DNA from 4 places in the Vibrio campbellii CAIM 519 genome. Region 3 is predicted to be linked to each of the others. Evidence: predicted binding sites of a transcription regulator. Region 3 holds the regulator's gene; each other region holds the start of a gene.
What was found. Region 3 encodes PurR, which represses purine synthesis genes. Its sites were predicted from a motif close to TNANGNAAACGTTTNCNTNA; they were not measured.
Positions count from the first base shown of each region.

Region 1: A8140_RS01320 (uracil-xanthine permease family protein) is a predicted target of PurR. The motif match lies at 2,679-2,698, and genes of this name have one in related genera.
Region 2: A8140_RS18775 (formate--tetrahydrofolate ligase) is a predicted target of PurR. The motif match lies at 1,129-1,148, and genes of this name have one in related genera.
Region 4: A8140_RS03640 (NCS2 family permease) is a predicted target of PurR. The motif match lies at 1,504-1,523, and genes of this name have one in related genera.

Region 1 covers NZ_CP015863.1:262,672-266,742, forward strand. Annotated here, with positions in the region: gene envZ (two-component system sensor histidine kinase EnvZ) at 1-1,035, shown strand, start outside; gene A8140_RS01320 (uracil-xanthine permease family protein) at 1,115-2,506, opposite strand; gene A8140_RS01325 (S9 family peptidase) at 2,759-4,071, opposite strand, start outside.
Region 2 covers NZ_CP015864.1:647,448-651,518, reverse strand. Annotated here, with positions in the region: gene A8140_RS18775 (formate--tetrahydrofolate ligase) at 1-1,063, opposite strand, end outside; gene A8140_RS18770 (inosine/guanosine kinase) at 1,300-2,604, opposite strand; gene A8140_RS18765 (CreA family protein) at 2,735-3,208, opposite strand; gene A8140_RS18760 (hypothetical protein) at 3,422-3,931, shown strand; partial or broken gene A8140_RS18755 (HD-GYP domain-containing protein) at 4,039-4,071, shown strand, end outside.
Region 3 covers NZ_CP015863.1:1,161,355-1,165,425, forward strand. Annotated here, with positions in the region: gene A8140_RS05565 (TVP38/TMEM64 family protein) at 1-651, opposite strand, end outside; gene A8140_RS05570 (TfoX/Sxy family DNA transformation protein) at 772-1,362, opposite strand; cyclic di-GMP riboswitch class I at 1,479-1,568, opposite strand; gene purR (HTH-type transcriptional repressor PurR) at 1,848-2,852, opposite strand; gene torD (molecular chaperone TorD) at 3,296-3,943, opposite strand.
Region 4 covers NZ_CP015863.1:761,605-765,675, forward strand. Annotated here, with positions in the region: gene A8140_RS03635 (aminoacyl-histidine dipeptidase) at 1-512, opposite strand, end outside; gene A8140_RS03640 (NCS2 family permease) at 1,552-2,841, shown strand; gene gpt (xanthine phosphoribosyltransferase Tet(34)) at 3,219-3,683, shown strand; gene frsA (esterase FrsA) at 3,773-4,071, shown strand, end outside.

The sequences.
Region 1 (4,071 bases), 900 kb from region 3:
GAGTTTGATAGTGCTGTGCCGATTGATTTAATGTCGGAAGAAATGACACAGCAGCTTGACTCCCCAACAGAAGTCCGTTTGATGCTAGGTAGTGAAAGTTACATTCTGTGGATGCATATCGACCAGCTACCAGATTCTATTATTCGAATTCCTCTCTCCGAATTACAAAAAGAAGATTTCGTCCCTTTATTTAGCCACAACTTGATTATGGCATTGGTTATTGTGGCTGGTGGCTGGCTGTTCATTCGTTTGCAAAACCGTCCATTAATCGCGTTAGAGAAGGCTGCAGAAGAAGTAGGACGAGGCGAGATCCCTCCGCCCCTACCGCATAGAGGTGCTTCTGAAATACGTTCAGTAACCCGAGCATTCAACCAAATGTCGAAAGGCATTCAAGAACTGGAAGAAGATCGTGCGCTATTGATGGCAGGCATCAGCCACGACTTACGCACGCCACTGACGCGTATTCGTCTTGCGACAGAAATGATGTCACCTGAAGACAGTTACCTAGCCGAAGGCATCATCAGTGATACCGAAGAGTGCAACGAGATCATTAGCCAGTTTATGGACTACCTCAAACCAGTAAATAAAGAGTCGTTTGAGCAGGTGGACATCAATACCATTACCAGCGATGTGGCAACGTCGGAAGGGGGTTATGAAGTCGAAATCGAAACGGACCTCAACCCAACGATGCTAACCGCAAAAGGCAGCCCAATCGCAATTAAACGCGCGGTGAGTAACCTTGTAGTCAACGCTCTACGATACGGTAATGGCTGGGTGAAAATCAGTACGGGCGTCACTGCCGACAAACAATTGGTGTGGATGTGCGTTGAAGACAATGGTCCGGGCATCGAGCAGTCGCAAATCGCCAAGCTGTTTGAACCTTTTACTCGTGGTGACACGGCGCGAGGCAGTGAAGGGACCGGATTGGGCTTAGCCATTGTGAAGCGTATCGTTAGCCAACATTCTGGTTCGGTTGTGGTGCGTAACCGCAGTGAAGGCGGGTTAAGCGCACAAATCAGTTTCCCAACCAAATAAAGCGTTCTTCGCTCAATCGATTCCAATAAAAAAGCCCAACCAAAGTCTGGTTGGGCTTTCCGATCATCCTAGTGCAAGGTTAGGATTCTTTTACCTCTTGAGCAACCAGCTCGTCTTCCTCTTCCAGTTTCTCTGGAAGCAGTAGGTTCAATACGATAGCGGTGATGCCGCCTGCTGCCACACCCGTGGAGAAAATGCTCTTAATAAACTCAGGCATGAATTGCAGAATTTCTGGTTTTTGTGCAATGCCCAAACCCATCGAGAACGACAACGCCATAATTAGGATTGCGCGGCGATCGAGGTCGACACGAGAGATGATGCGCACGCCTGCTGCGGCAATGGTACCGAACATCACGATAGTCGCGCCGCCCAGTACTGGCTCAGGAATCAGCTGAACAAAGCTTGCCACGCCTGGGAACAGACCCAGAATCACCAACATGCCTGAGATGAAGTAACCCACGTAACGGCTTGCTACGCCAGTGAGCATGATGATGCCGTTGTTTTGGCTGAAGGTAGAGTTTGGGAAGCTGTTGAATACCGCAGCAATCGCTGAGTTTAGACCATCAGCTAATACGCCGCCTTTGATGCGCTTCATGTAAACCGGACCTTTCACTGGCTCACCGGAAACTTCAGACGTTGCGGTGATGTCACCTATTGCTTCTAGTGCCGTGATGAAGAAAATCAGAACCAGTGGAATAAACAGCGACCAGTCGAAGCTTAAGCCGTATTGCATTGGGATTGGCAGCGCGATGAGGTCAGTTTCGCCCAGTGTTGAGGTGTCGACCATGCCCATGAAGTACGCCATGACGTAGCCAACCAGCATTGCAATTACAATTGATGCAACACGTAGGTATGGGTTCTTTGAACGGTTAAGGATTACGATCAAGCCAAGTACTGTACCAGCGAGAGCCAACTTGTCTAGGCTACCAAAAGATCCATCGCCCATTGCTGCGTAGCCACCGCCCATTGATACCAAACCCACTTGGATAAGCGTCAGGCCGATAAGCGTCACGACAATGCCTGATACCAGTGGCGTGATGATGCGGCGTGCGTGTTCTAGGACGCGAGATAGCAGGATTTCAGCAAAAGACGCGACCAAGATAGTACCGAAAATCGCTGCCATCATGGTGCTGAGATCAGCGCCGCCTGCCTTAAGAGAAAGACCCGCCCCAATGATTGGACCAAGGAAGTTAAAGCTGGTGCCTTGCACTGAAAGCAAGCCAGAGCCGATAGGACCAAAGGTGCGAATTTGAATAAAAGAAGACACGCCAGATGCAAACAACGACATGCTGATGATGGTGTTGGTTTGGTCAGCAGGCACACCCAAAGACTGACAAATGATCAGAGAAGGAGTGATAACGGCTACGAACATCGCCAATAAGTGCTGAAGTGCAGCAAAAATGGTCTGAGGTAGTGGTGGACGATCGTTTAACTGATAGACCAGTTCCGAAGTTCGGTTTGAAGTTGTCATGTTTGTCTCGCTAGTCGCAATAATTCTTGCCCCAGAGCTCGCTGAATGGGAGTGCTGGGTGGAGTTGACGTTATGACCTGTGATTGCTGTTAATCAGTGTCAACTCAGGTTGGTTTGATGTGACAAGGCGCACACCATAAATTTTGAGCGCGATTATAGAGGGATTTATTCAAAAAGCAAACGTTTGCTTTGAGCTAAAAAGAAAAGGCGATAACGGAATGGTTATCGCCTTTAAGGTTTTACTTTGGGAGTTTAGTTTTTTAAGTGTTTATCGAAGAAGCCCAACACATGAGCGTAATATTTAGCTCGGTGTTCATCTTTGTAAAAGCCATGTCCTTCATCGTCTAGTACAAAAGATTCGTATGGGTAGTTGAGCTTGTCGAGTGCTTTAGCCATTGCCTCATAATGTTCAATAGGCGCACGTTGATCTTTTCCCCCATGCACGAGAAGGATAGAAGCTTTCAACTTTTCTGCATTATGAGTTGGAGACATGGCTTTCCAGACTTTAGGGTCGGTTCCCAGTACTTCTTTCAAAAAGCTTAATCCCATGCGGCTATCGGGCACATCACCTTCGGTGAACATCAACTCAAGATCATAAACACCGGCACTGCCCACGGCGCACTGAAACAACTCAGGTGCAAGGGTGGCTGATTGCAATGCACTGTATCCGCCAAAGCTTCCGCCAGAAATACAGATGCGTTCTTTATCTGCGATGCCTTCTGCGACAATGTGTTTGGTGGCGTCGATGATGTCATATTGAATGTTCGTTCCCCATTTACGATAGCCAGCCTCTTCAAACTGCTTACCGAAACCACCACTGCCACGGAAATTTACTTGCATCACAGCATAGCCATTGTTAGCAAGAAATTGATTCTCCTCGGTAAAACGCCACCAATCTCGTGGACCATGAGGACCGCCATGCGGATTGACGATAAGAGGGAGATTTTTTGCTTCAGTATTTGGTGGCAACGTCAGATAACCAGAGATGGTTTTCCCGTCGCGACTGGTGAACTCAAAAGGCTTCACTTCGGCCATTTTCTCTGGGTCTAACCACTCTCGTGCCGAGAACAGATAACGAATTTCTTTTGGCTCGGTTGTAAATAAGTAGTAATCCCCAGGGTTTCTATCGTTAAAGGCCATAATGACGTAAGCATCACCAGCTTCTGTTTCACTGACTAGGCGAACTTGATGACCAGGTAGAGAAGTTAGGATCTGCTTTAGGTACTCGCTGCGTTTGTTTTTTGGATCAACAAAGGCATAAGTAGGGTAATCACTTTCAAACTCGACGGCGTAAAGTTGCTTTGAGTCTGGATCTAACCAATATTCCTTCGGATCGACGGTATCATCCGAGGCAACTTTTGTACTTTTACCGGTTTTTAAGTTGAGGTGATGGATTGCTCTTGGCTCACCTGACTGACTAATCGCGGCATAAACGGAATCTTGATTCTCTGCAAAGGAGATAGGATAGAACTCTTTGAAATTTTTTAAAGCCGCCAATTTATCGGAGCTTTTCCATTGATCGTTGACGCGATAATAAAGCTCGACTTTGTTATTGCTATTCAAAC
Region 2 (4,071 bases), on a different replicon from region 3:
AATTTGCTTTCAAACCACGAAGGGTCGCGACAATTACCACACAATCTGGTGCACGATCAGCGGCTGATGCTTTAATGTTACAGGCTTTCTCAAAGCCCATGTCTGAGCCAAATCCAGCTTCCGTGACAACGTAACTAGAAAGTTTTAATGCAATCTGGTCTGCAATGATGGAAGAGTTACCGTGAGCGATGTTGGCAAATGGACCTGCGTGGATCAGAGTAGGTACGCCCTCAAGCGTTTGCATTAGAGTAGGGGCAATGGTCTCTTTCAATGTGACCGCCATGGCACCAGCAACTTGCAAATCTTCAGTCGTCACTGGGTTACCATTCAAATCATAAGCAACGACGATGCGACCAATACGTTGACGAAGATCTTTAAGGTCATTTGCTAGCGCAAGGATAGCCATGAGCTCGGACGCGGCAGAAATATCAAAACCTTCTTCACGTTCGAAGCCGTTGATGTTCTTACCTTCTTCATTCAAGCCTATTTTCACCATGCGCAGTGCTCGGTCGTTGTGGTCCATCACACGTTTCCATGTGATTCGCTCAACATCGATCTTCAGCGCTCTTAAACCCGTACGAGCTTCAAATGCATCGTAACCTTCACGTTGTTCATGGTAGAGACGTGCATCAAGTGCTGCTGACGCTAGGTTATGCGCGGCCGTGACAGCATGGATATCGCCAGTTAAATGAAGGTTGAGCTCGTCCATTGGCGCTACTTGAGAGTAACCGCCACCAGCAGCGCCACCTTTGACACCAAAGACAGGCCCCATAGAAGGCTGACGAATACACGCCATCACAGATTGGTTAATCTTGGATAGACCTTGAGATAGACCGATTGTGGTAACCGTTTTGCCTTCACCCAGTGGGGTAGGCGTAATTGCAGTGACCAACACCAATTTACCATCTTGATTGTCAGTTAGACGCTCAAGACATTGGGGATGAACTTTAGCTTTGTGTTTTCCGTGCGTATCGAGTTCGTGTGGCAAAAGACCAGCGTTTGCGGCGACAGTAGCGATAGAAGACAACGGTGTGTTTCGGCAAATTTCAATATCAGACTGCATGGATACTCCCAAAAAATGGCTAACACGTGGCGTTCAACACCAGGCAAGTAAAAGCTTGCTTAGTGTTGCGCAAACGTTTGCGCGAGAATAATACTGGTAAAATAAGAGGTGTAAAGCAGTTCGTTCGCCTTAGCGTGCTACATCATAACAAAAAACACTAAATACTGCGCTAGATCAAAACAAAAAGGCCACCTAATGGTGACCTTTGCGTGTTTTTTGCTCTAAATGCTTGGTTCTTAGCGATCCCAGTATGTCTCTTCTAAGCTGTCTTCACGCTCTGGTAGTGCGCGAGATAGGCGAGGAGAGTGCTGAGTTAGTACTTCGTAGCTTACGCGGTTTGCGTACTTACAAATCTGAGATAGAGAAGAGTAAGTTAGGCAACGTACTTCGTGTTTCTCTGAACCTGGTACTTCTTTTTGGTGGAAAGAGTTGGCCGCCATATCGTGCAGAAGTGCAGACAGTGCCGCATCACCTGCGCCATTGGTGTTCTTGATTTCAAGAGGACCACCAAGGTAAGGACCAATATGAGAGTACACTTTCATTGGTGCTTTACAGTCGTCTTTGCGCATTGCACGGCTAAATTCAAACTTGTTGAACTGTTCGATAGAGCCCTCAAGAATGTCATGTGTGGTTTCACGTTTTACTTTCTCTTCCGTGTAACCCGCCATGTATAGACCATCTGGGCCAGCAGTACAAAGTACAAGGTCGACCCACTCAAGTGCTTTATCTGCAGCCGCAAGAGGGTCGGTTTCACCTGTTAGTGCTGCGCCTTCTTCTTCGTTCATTGCAACGACAGATACGTTGTCGCGAATGTACTCTTGCCACCATTCTGCATTGCCTTCAATCACGTATTTTGTACCTAGAGTCAGTACTACAGGGACTTCGTGCTTCTTAGCAAATTCGATTGCGCGCTGAACCGCTTGAGGCATTTGGTCCTCTTTCTTACCACGCATAAGGTAGGAAGAAACCACAAGAGCTGATGCTTTAGTAAAGACTTCTTCAGGGATGCTTTCCGGAGACAGCTTGTTCATGTGGCCTTCGTTAATTGCGAAGGTACGCTCGCCGTCTTGAGAAATTAGCGTGTAGCAACGACCAATAGGACCATCTACTGTTTGTAAGTGGTTAAGGTTCATGCGAGAAGAGGTACGGCATAGGTAGCGGTATGCAAAAGAACCTACTTGGATGTTCTTCGACATTACGCCTAAGAGTACTGATTTGCTATCAGCCAAAACAGAGTAGTTATGTAGTGTGTTGCCGATAGTATCACCAGGGTATTGGTGAGTAATCAGACCTTGTTCTACTAACTCTTCATACAATGCGTCTGCTTTGCTCTCTTCAAGAACGAGAGAATGACCTTTACTAAGGTTGTATTTTTCTAAAAACGCATCGTCTACGCGCGCTTCGATATCAACGATGGTTTGACCAACACCGACAATCGTTGGGCGGTACAGCTTAGGCGCCTGTTGGATTTGGTTGACTAATGGATCTCGAGCGTGAGTTGGAAAGTAGTGTTTAGATTTTCGCTGACCAGGAAACTTCATGCTTGTTCTTGAGTGAGAAAAAAAGAGACGGGATTGTATCACAAAATTTTGAAATTCGTTGCGTTTTATTACAAAGAAATTTGCCCGCTGAAAAATGCAGCGGGCTGATGTTTTTACAAGCGATTTGGGGTTAATTTGTAGGAGTTACAGTCGGTTCGACGTAAGCTTTGGTTCCGTACAATGGGACCGTTGATAGGCTGTGCTTAAAGCTGCCTTCTGTCTCTGTTGTTGTGTAAGACAAGTAAAGCAATGTTTGGTTTTCAGGATCGTAGATACGACGCACTTTCATGGTTTTGAAGAAGATACTCTTCGACTTCCTAAAGACCACTTCGCCAGACTTGCTCTTATCGATTTTTGCAATCATTTCTGGGGTAATGTCACCAGTTTGGCGACAAGAGATAGAGCTGTCACTTGGATCGGACAAGCTCAGGTTTGCTTCGATAGAGGCGATGTGACAAGTAACACCTGTCACCACTTCATCTTGTAGGTGACCGATTTTAATGTCTTTCATTGTGAACATACCAAGCGACACGTCACCGACTTCATTGTCGCTACAGCCAGCTAATACAGTGATCAATCCAAGCGCAAGCAAGCTCTTTTTCATTTTTCTTCCCTTAAATAGGCTAATTTATTAACTCAATTTATCAGACGTGCACGGTTAAAACAAAATTTGGCGTTACCTCAGGACTTTAGCTAGGTTTGTAAGAGGCTTCATGCTAATGTACCGCTCCAGAACAGGTGAGCACTACATTTCTAATCAAAGTCCTGTCTTTTACTCGCTGTAAGTTTCATCATTAGCAGCGCTTAAGGTAAGAAAATGAACGAACAACAGTTAGAAAGCATTAAAAGAAAAAACGCGTGGTTGCATGATTTGGTGGAAGTTGAGTTTCCAACAAAAGAGAGTTTGGAAGGCCGCGCAATCTACACACGAATGCTTGAAGAGCAATCGTACCAAGTTGTCGAAAAGTCGTTACTACTAGATAAAGAGCAGCGTTTGACCGCTGAAGATATCTTTCTTGTCGATTTTCATCGACTTACGGTCATGTTTTCTATTTTGCAGTCGCAACGTTGGTCTGATAAGCATGAACAAGAAATGATTGTCGAGTACCTTACTCAAATCATACTCTCACCGGAATTTGAACTTTACGTTGGTTTTGCTGAGGGCGAAGCAGTTGGCGCCGCGATTGTAAGTCAATATGAAGGCAATACCGTTATTTCTGACACTGTGGTTTCTCAAAATTTAGATAAGACTCAGTTTGTCTCAGATTTAGCGAAAAAATTGAACGCCGATCAAAAATTGTATGAAACAATAGTTTTAGAAAATTGATTCAAGTCGAGGCTCGCTTGGGCTTCGACATTTAATATAAGCACAACTCCTTCCTCGGCTGGGTAAAGCATGACTGAGCGTTTACTGCACATGGCCACTAATACAATACGGGTTACCCGAATGGTTTGAAGGGTGAAGAG
Region 3 (4,071 bases):
ATTCATAACCCATTTTGCGATGATTGGGAACAAACCAAGTAACGCAAATGACGCTAATACGGTCGGCGACACAATACCTGATAGGCTATCAATGGTGGCGAGTTGAGTACCAGCGTTTAAGTACACGGCAGTGCCTGGCAGCATACCGATTTGGCTGGTTAAGTAAAAACGCGCAATGGTCATCGGTGTTAACCCCATCAATAAGTTGATAAGGAAAAACGGAAAAACAGGAATCAAGCGCAGAGAAAACAGGTAAAAGGCACCATCTTTTTCAACGCCTTGGTTAATCGCACTCAGTTTACTCCCAAATTTGCTTTGTACCCATTCTCTCAATAGGTAACGGCTACTCAAGAAAGCAATCGTAGCGCCGATGGTGCTGGCAAAAGAAACCAACAATAAGCTAGTCCAAAAACCAAACAAAGCAGCACCGAGCAGGGTAACGACAGCTGCGCCTGGAATCGAAAACGCAGTGATGGCGATATAAGCAAAGAAATAGGTCGCGGCGGCGTATATGAAGTTTTGGTCAATAAAGCTATTTAACGCCTCTTGTTGTGCTTTTGCATTTTCTAGGGTTAGGTATTGGCCAAAATTTACACCTAAAAAGAGGATGGTCGCGACTAGGATCAGTCCTAAAATCATTTTCTTATTCATATCAATTGCTCCGTTTGGCTTCTTAAATAATAAGACAGAATGGAATAAGAAAAAATTTCAAAAAAAAACCGCAGCGTGAAAACTGCGGCTTTTACTCAATGTCATACTGATATGAACGCGCTACGGGAGAGCACTCATCAATTCTTCTCGGCGAGACTGAGGTACGACGCTCCAATGTGTACCGTTGATTGCGCCCTCTAGTGCCCACAACAACTCAAGGCTTACCGTTGAGGCATGCGTATCTTGGATTGCTTTGTAAGCGTTTAAGGCACCTTCTTCTTCTAGCTGCTCGACAGAGTCAATGCCTGCTTTCTTCAACATACGTTCAGTTGCTAGGCGAAGGTTCGGAAGGTCTTTCAATCGGTTAGGTTTGGTGCTCGCTTGTTGCTTTTTCTCTTGCTTAGCGGTCTCTAGAGATTGCTTTGCAACTTCAATCAAGCGATCGGTTGAATCCCATAGATCATTAGAAATCGCATAGTATTTCGTAACAACTGGGAAACCACGTTTTTTGTAGACGTACGGTTTTAGTCCTTGAGTCTCGAAGTCAGAAGATGTTTGTCGGTCAGCTCGAATGTGAAGTTGGTTGTTTACGACTAGCGCAAACATCGTTTCATCAGCGAAGAGCCCGAAGCCGCCAAACATTGAGCGCGACTTGATATTACCAAGTGCCTCAAACAGCTTCATTGAGTCTTTGAGTATCGGTTTATCCATGGTGTGTTATCTCGGTGTAATTAATATTACGCCACCAAAAATCAGGTCCGAGAGATTAGCAAATGCATGCAGACACAATGTCATTAAAGGGTAAACTCACTTAATGCATATTTGCCATCGGTAACCCCGCTACCTTCCATCTAATTCGATGGTTCAGGCCGGAGGCTTTGCGTCCCACCCTTTCGAATGGTTTGCCCTGTGCGTGACCATTTGAGAATACTTCGTATATTGAATTAACATCACGTTTCAAGTACCAAAGTGTGATCTTGGTTCAGTTAATAGTGCTATTTTGGTGTGTTTAGTTTCATATTTTGGACTGCTTAATTGCCATACTAAAGCTTGATGTAGGAAATGGGCTACAAGTGAGTTAAAACAGCAACTTATCTTAGCTTTTGATTGTATAAGCGATGTCGAATGTTTCAAAAAAGTTATTTTACGCAATAAAAAAGCGCCCCGAAGAGCGCTTTATAAAAATTGAGGTGAAATTAGTTCAATTTCTTAACTGTATTGCGAACTACGATCTCTGGCTGCATCTCAAACACACGCTTTTCGTGCTCTTTGTCTTTGATGCGCTCTAGTAGAATTTCAAACGCGTTTTTACCCACACGACGTTTCGGTTGGTGGATCGTTGTTAGCGGCGGTGAGAAGTACTCAGCAAGCTCAATGTTGTCGTAGCCGATAACGGAGATGTCATCTGGTACTTTGATGCCATTTTGTTGTAGACGGCTCATCAACCCTAACGCCATTGTATCGTTAAAGCAGAATACAGCAGTTGGGCGTTTTTCCATTGCAGTGATGTTGTCTGCAGCAAGTACTGCTGTATCACACTCGAAGTTACCTTCAAGAACCCAATCTTCGTTTATTGCAAGATTTGCTTCAGCCATTGCACGACGGTAGCCTGCGATACGCTCTTGGCACGCTGCCTTTTCAAAGTGGCCACTCAAACATGCGATGTCAGTATGACCGTTGTCGATCAGGTATTTCGTCGCGATGTAACCGCCTTCTTCTGAGTTATCAATGATCTTATCTGCCTGTGAGCTTTCTGGGCCCCAGTCCATTACCACTTTAGGAATGTCTGAATGGCGATCAAGCATCTCTTTTAGCTCTTCCGTCAAGTCAGAACACATTACTAGGATGCCGTCTACGCGTTTCTCAGCAAGCATGCGGATGTAGTCACGTTGTTTCTCGTAGATACCACCAGTGTTACATAAGATCAGTGTGTAACCTTGACGGTAACAGTAGCTTTCAACACCATCGATCACTTCAGAGAAGAATAGGTTGGTTGATTGAGTAACTAACATACCGATAGTACGAGTAGAGTTGCATTTCAAACTACGAGCAACAGCACTTGGCGCGTAATTGAGCTCATCCACTGCTTTCATTACTTTTTCTTGAGTGGTCTCTGCAACAAAGCGAGTTTTGTTAATTACGTGCGAAACTGTTGTGGTAGAAACGCCGGCTAAGCGAGCAACGTCTTTAATAGTGGCCATAAATGATGTCCTGTATCGAGCTACTGAATACCGTAGTGAAGACAACCATACGTTTAGGGTCTTGCGCAAACCGAGCAACTGCAGAAAGGGCATTGCTGAGATATTTGGCAGCGGTTGTTCCGAAATCGGTATAAAAATGTTTGTAGCAACATTTGTTGCTGAAACGCCTATTCCTGTCTTACATAAATGAGAAATAGGTCAGCAATCATGTTAAGAAAACACGAAAACCGCTATATTTCAGCGGTTTACATATAAATCATATTTAATCGTTTGCGCTCACATTTTAGACTGATGTGGGCAGACTGGCAATATTTTCAGCGGTTGTTTTGTGCCTTTGAGGTCACATTTTAACGGCTAAATTTGTTGGGTTTCTATGAGCCAGATTAAAAATAAACGAATAAAATAGGGAGCCTAAATAGCAGGCTCCCTAAAATAGGCGGCAATTATTCACCAAGAAGGTAGGTGCTGTCCAGTTTACAGAATGCAATTAATAGTTGCGCAACGCTAACATAGAAGCCAAATTCATCGAATTGCTTACATTTAGCAGCAAACTGAGGCAACCAAGTCATAAGGTGCTGCTGGATGAATTCGTTCTGTTTCTCGAACGCTTCTTCCATATGCTTTTCTTGCTCTAGTTCGTTTGAGCGAATGATCATGTTGCCTAAGAAATCCAGCTCTACCGCTAAGTGGTCTGCTGGTTCTTTAAGGTTTTCGTCTACCTGCACGCCAAAATCAGCCATCAGCTTTTCCATCTCTTCTGCTGGTTTATCATTTAGCAGGCCAGATTTACCGATGTACATAGAGGCGTAAGGCAGTGCGCCGTGTTTTTCTGTTTTAAGGAAAAGTTCGCAGAAGTCTGCAGCTAATTCTAGCTGAGCGTCTTCACGATCTTGTTGGCGGTTGAGTGCATCAACAAGGGTATCAACGGCTGGTTTCAGTGATTCATTTTCACCAAGGCCGGCTAAAAAGCTTCGAATTTCAACACTGTGGTAGGCTTCCAATTCATTTTCTGTCAGCTCTTTTGCGAACAGACTAGAAAACCACCAATAGATCTCGGCGCGTTTTTCGTTAAAAGCTTTCACTTCTTGCATTTTTTTGCTCCTGAATGATTCTCCCTTAAGTGTAAACAATTAAGATGAATAGCAGTAACTATAATTGTTATGCTTTGTGGGAAAATATTCGTAGTTATGTATGGCCGTAAATAAACTTGCTTTGAATC
Region 4 (4,071 bases), 400 kb from region 3:
TTTAGAAGGATGTCGCCTTCTAACCAACCTTTTTCAAGGCCAAATGCGCCAGTCATGCCTGCTTCTTCATCAATCGTTAGCAGCACTTCAATAGGGCCGTGTTTGATTTCAGTAGAAGCAAGAACTGCAAGACAAGAAGCCATACCGATGCCGTTGTCCGCACCAAGTGTTGTGCCTTTTGCGGTTACCCATTCGCCATCGATGTATGGCTGGATAGGATCTTTTGTGAAGTCGTGATCAGTATCTTCATTCTTTTGCGGCACCATGTCGATGTGCGCTTGAAGAACCACGCCTTTTTTGTTTTCCATGCCCGGCGTTGCTGGTTTCTTAATGAACACGTTGCCAGTTGGATCGCGGCGTACGTCAAAACCCTGCTCTGTCGCCCAAGTAACAATGTACTGTGCTAGTGCTTCTTCATGTTTAGAAGGGTGAGGGATTGAACAAATCTTATCGAAAAACTGCCAAAGTGGAGCAGGTGATAAGGTACTGATTTCAGAATGGAATTCAGACACGGAAGACTCCTTTTGATGTGCTTTGCCAAATTTAAACCGTAAATTTAATGAGTGTTTAGCAGTAAGTGCTAATCGGTATTGGCTTGAAATTGCCATCAGCATACCACCACAAAAGCCGTTCTAGTAGTTGTGGTGAAAAGGATTTGCCCTAGAACTGTCACAGATTATGAACACAATGCAATACACTAATGCAACGCACTTAGTATGAATTGAAAGTTTGACTATTTTTTAATTTACTAAACTGTAATTTAATTACAACTAATTCTTGATGAAGATCAATTTATTAATTTTTTGTGATTTTGGTCACTAAAATGCTTGTAATTAAATTTCTCAGTGGTATATTTGTAACCAGCTTCTGAGAGAAGAACGAAATGCTCAAAGGATGAGTCCGTTTATCGCCTCCAAGGAACCGAGAAATCAACCAAATTAACAGTATTAATTGATTTAGAAGGTGATATTTATGAAAGGTTTACCAAGTGCAATGTTCTGGAACAGCAAATCTATTTACACCGGTAACTTTGTATACCCAACAAGCTTTGGTTACTAATTGAAGCCAACGCATGTGACTCGAACAAGTTTGTTCACCCCTATAAATTGGAATTTTTTTTCAGTGCATAGTGCTGACATGATTCACCGCCACTCAAATTGAGTGGCGTTTTTTTATCTGCAGTATCAAACTTCGACTACTTTCTCGCCACCAAGCTTCCATTCTACTAACGCATCTTCAACTTATTTCATTTTCTGACTAATTTGTGGGTATTTAACGTCCAAAACCTCAGGTTTACGTTTGAAAGTTTAATACATTGCTCAGTTTGTACACGTTGAGCCGAGCAAAATACAATTCTGTTAGTTGTTGTTTATTAAGATCTAAATTCTTGTCTTGTTTAAAACACTAGCGAATAGGTTTCATATCCAGCGAAAAAAATCCCATTAGAGTGAAAATTCTATCTGGAATTTGTTATTTGATAACTTTATAATTCGAGCCAATCGATCACGCAACCGTTTACCTTTTACCTTTTACCTTTTACAGGATTCGATCATGCTCGAAAGGCTCTTTAAACTTAGTGAAAATGGCACCAACGTGCGCACTGAGATCATCGCAGGTATCACTACCTTCCTAACTATGGCTTACATCATCTTTGTAAACCCAGCTATCCTTGCAGATACTGGTATGGATCGTGGTGCCGTGTTCGTTGCGACGTGTCTTGCTGCAGCTATTGGCTGTTTCATCATGGGCTTAGTAGCAAACTACCCAATCGCTCAGGCTCCAGGTATGGGTCTAAACGCGTTCTTTACCTACTCTGTTGTGTTGGGTATGGGCTATACGTGGCAATTAGCGCTAGCGGCCGTGTTTGTGTCTGGTTTGTTATTCATTGTCTTGAGTGTGTTCAAAATCCGTGAGTGGATCATCAACTCCATTCCGCTTTCTCTTCGTACAGGTATCTCTGCCGGTATCGGTCTTTTCCTCGCGTTCATCGCACTGAAAAACGCAGGCATCGTAGTAGATAACCCAGCAACGCTAGTTTCAATGGGTAACATTACGTCATTGCAATCGGTACTTGCTGCGATTGGCTTTTTCATGACGATTGCATTGGTTCACCGTGGTGTGAAAGGTGCGGTTATGATTGCTATCTTAGGTGTGACAATTCTTGGCCTTATCTTCGGTGACGTTCAGTGGGGCGGTATCATGTCGACTCCACCAAGCATTGCACCAACCTTCATGCAGCTAGACTTCTCAGGTCTGTTTGAAGTTGGCATGATCTCGGTAGTATTTGCTTTCCTATTCGTTGACTTGTTCGACACTGCAGGCACGCTAGTTGGCGTTTCGCAAAAAGCAGGCCTAACTGATGAAAACGGCAACATTCCTCGTCTAAACAAAGCGCTACTTGCGGACTCAACTGCAACGTCAGTGGGTGCGCTACTAGGTACATCAAACACCACTTCATACATCGAGAGTGTTTCTGGTGTTGCAGCTGGTGGCCGTACAGGTCTCACGGCTGTGGTTGTTGGTGTATTGTTCCTTCTAGCTCTATTGTTCTCGCCACTAGCGGGTATGATTCCAGCCTACGCAACGTCTGGTGCGCTATTCTACGTAGCAATCCTTATGCTTTCTGGCCTTGTGGGTATTGACTGGCGTGACCTAACAGAAGCAGCGCCAGTAGTAGTAACGTGCTTGGTAATGCCTCTGACTTTCTCGATTGCAGAAGGTATCACGCTAGGTTTCATTGCTTACGCTGCGATTAAGTTGTTCAGTGGTAAAGGCCGTGAAGTGTCGATGAGCGTGTGGGTGATGTCTGCAATCTTCATCGCGAAGTACATTCTGGGCTAATTCCCGTAATCTTAAAAAGCCAGTGTGAGCCAAAACTCACACTGGCTTTTTGTTTGCGAGTTCTTTGAGAGTGGATTGCTTGAGCAAGGAGCGTTTTAGAACGAACCTTCTTAAGAACGAATCGTTTGTGACTCGTTTCTACGTGAATTCATTCACTTCTCTGTTTTGTGTTGTTCACCGAATTCGATTTTTCTGCGTAATAGACGGAGAAATTTGATATCAGCGTTGGTATTAGCCATGGCTTTCGGTAGAATAATCGTTTGCGTAGCTTGAAACCCCCATTTCCTCTGGTGTGGAAAGTTTAGTTTGTTGAGTCCAATTCAGCGCCATCAACTAAGCAGAGGGGATGCATATTTTGAAATTATTAGGTTATTACAATGAGTAAAAAATTCATTATCACTTGGGATGCGATGCAGTCTTACTGCCGTGAACTGGCTGAGAAGCAAATGCCAGCTGAGCAATGGAAAGGTATTTGGGCGGTAAGCCGTGGTGGTCTAGTTCCTGGTGCAATCCTAGCGCGTGAACTGGGTATTCGTCACGTTGATACTATTTGTATCTCTAGCTACGACCACGATCACCAGCGTGATATGACAGTAGTTAAAGCACCAGAAGGTGACGGCGAAGGTTTCCTAATCGTTGAAGACCTAGTAGATAGCGGTGACACAGCACGCAAGCTACGTGAAATGTACCCGAAAGCGAAGCTTATCGCAGTATGTGCTAAGCCTGCAGGTGTTGAGCTACTAGACGATTACGTAGTAGATATCGCTCAAGACACTTGGATCGAGCAACCTTGGGATATGTCTATCCAGTTTGTTGAGCCAGTGAATCGCAAACAAAAATAAGTTTGCACAAGAATATTGAGAAATGCCCCTTTATAGGGGCATTTTTTTTATTATTATTACGCTATTGCAACCAGCTTAGAGTTCTTCCTATGTCAGAAGACGTCAGTAAAAACCTTTCCGAAACTTTGTTCGTGAAACACAAGCAAGCGAAAGAAACCTCTGCACTTACTCAATACATGCCGACCAGCCAAAAAATTCTTGATGAGCGAGAAGAACATGGCGAGCGTGCTTGGTATCGTCATTTGAGACGTCTTCAATGGGCGTGGCAAGGGGTATCACCGATCGAAATGGAAGCGGTGATCGCTAAAATTGCATCATCGAAGCACTCTCGCACCGAAGATAAGTGGCTTGATACTGTTATGGGATACCACAGTGGTAACTGGGCATT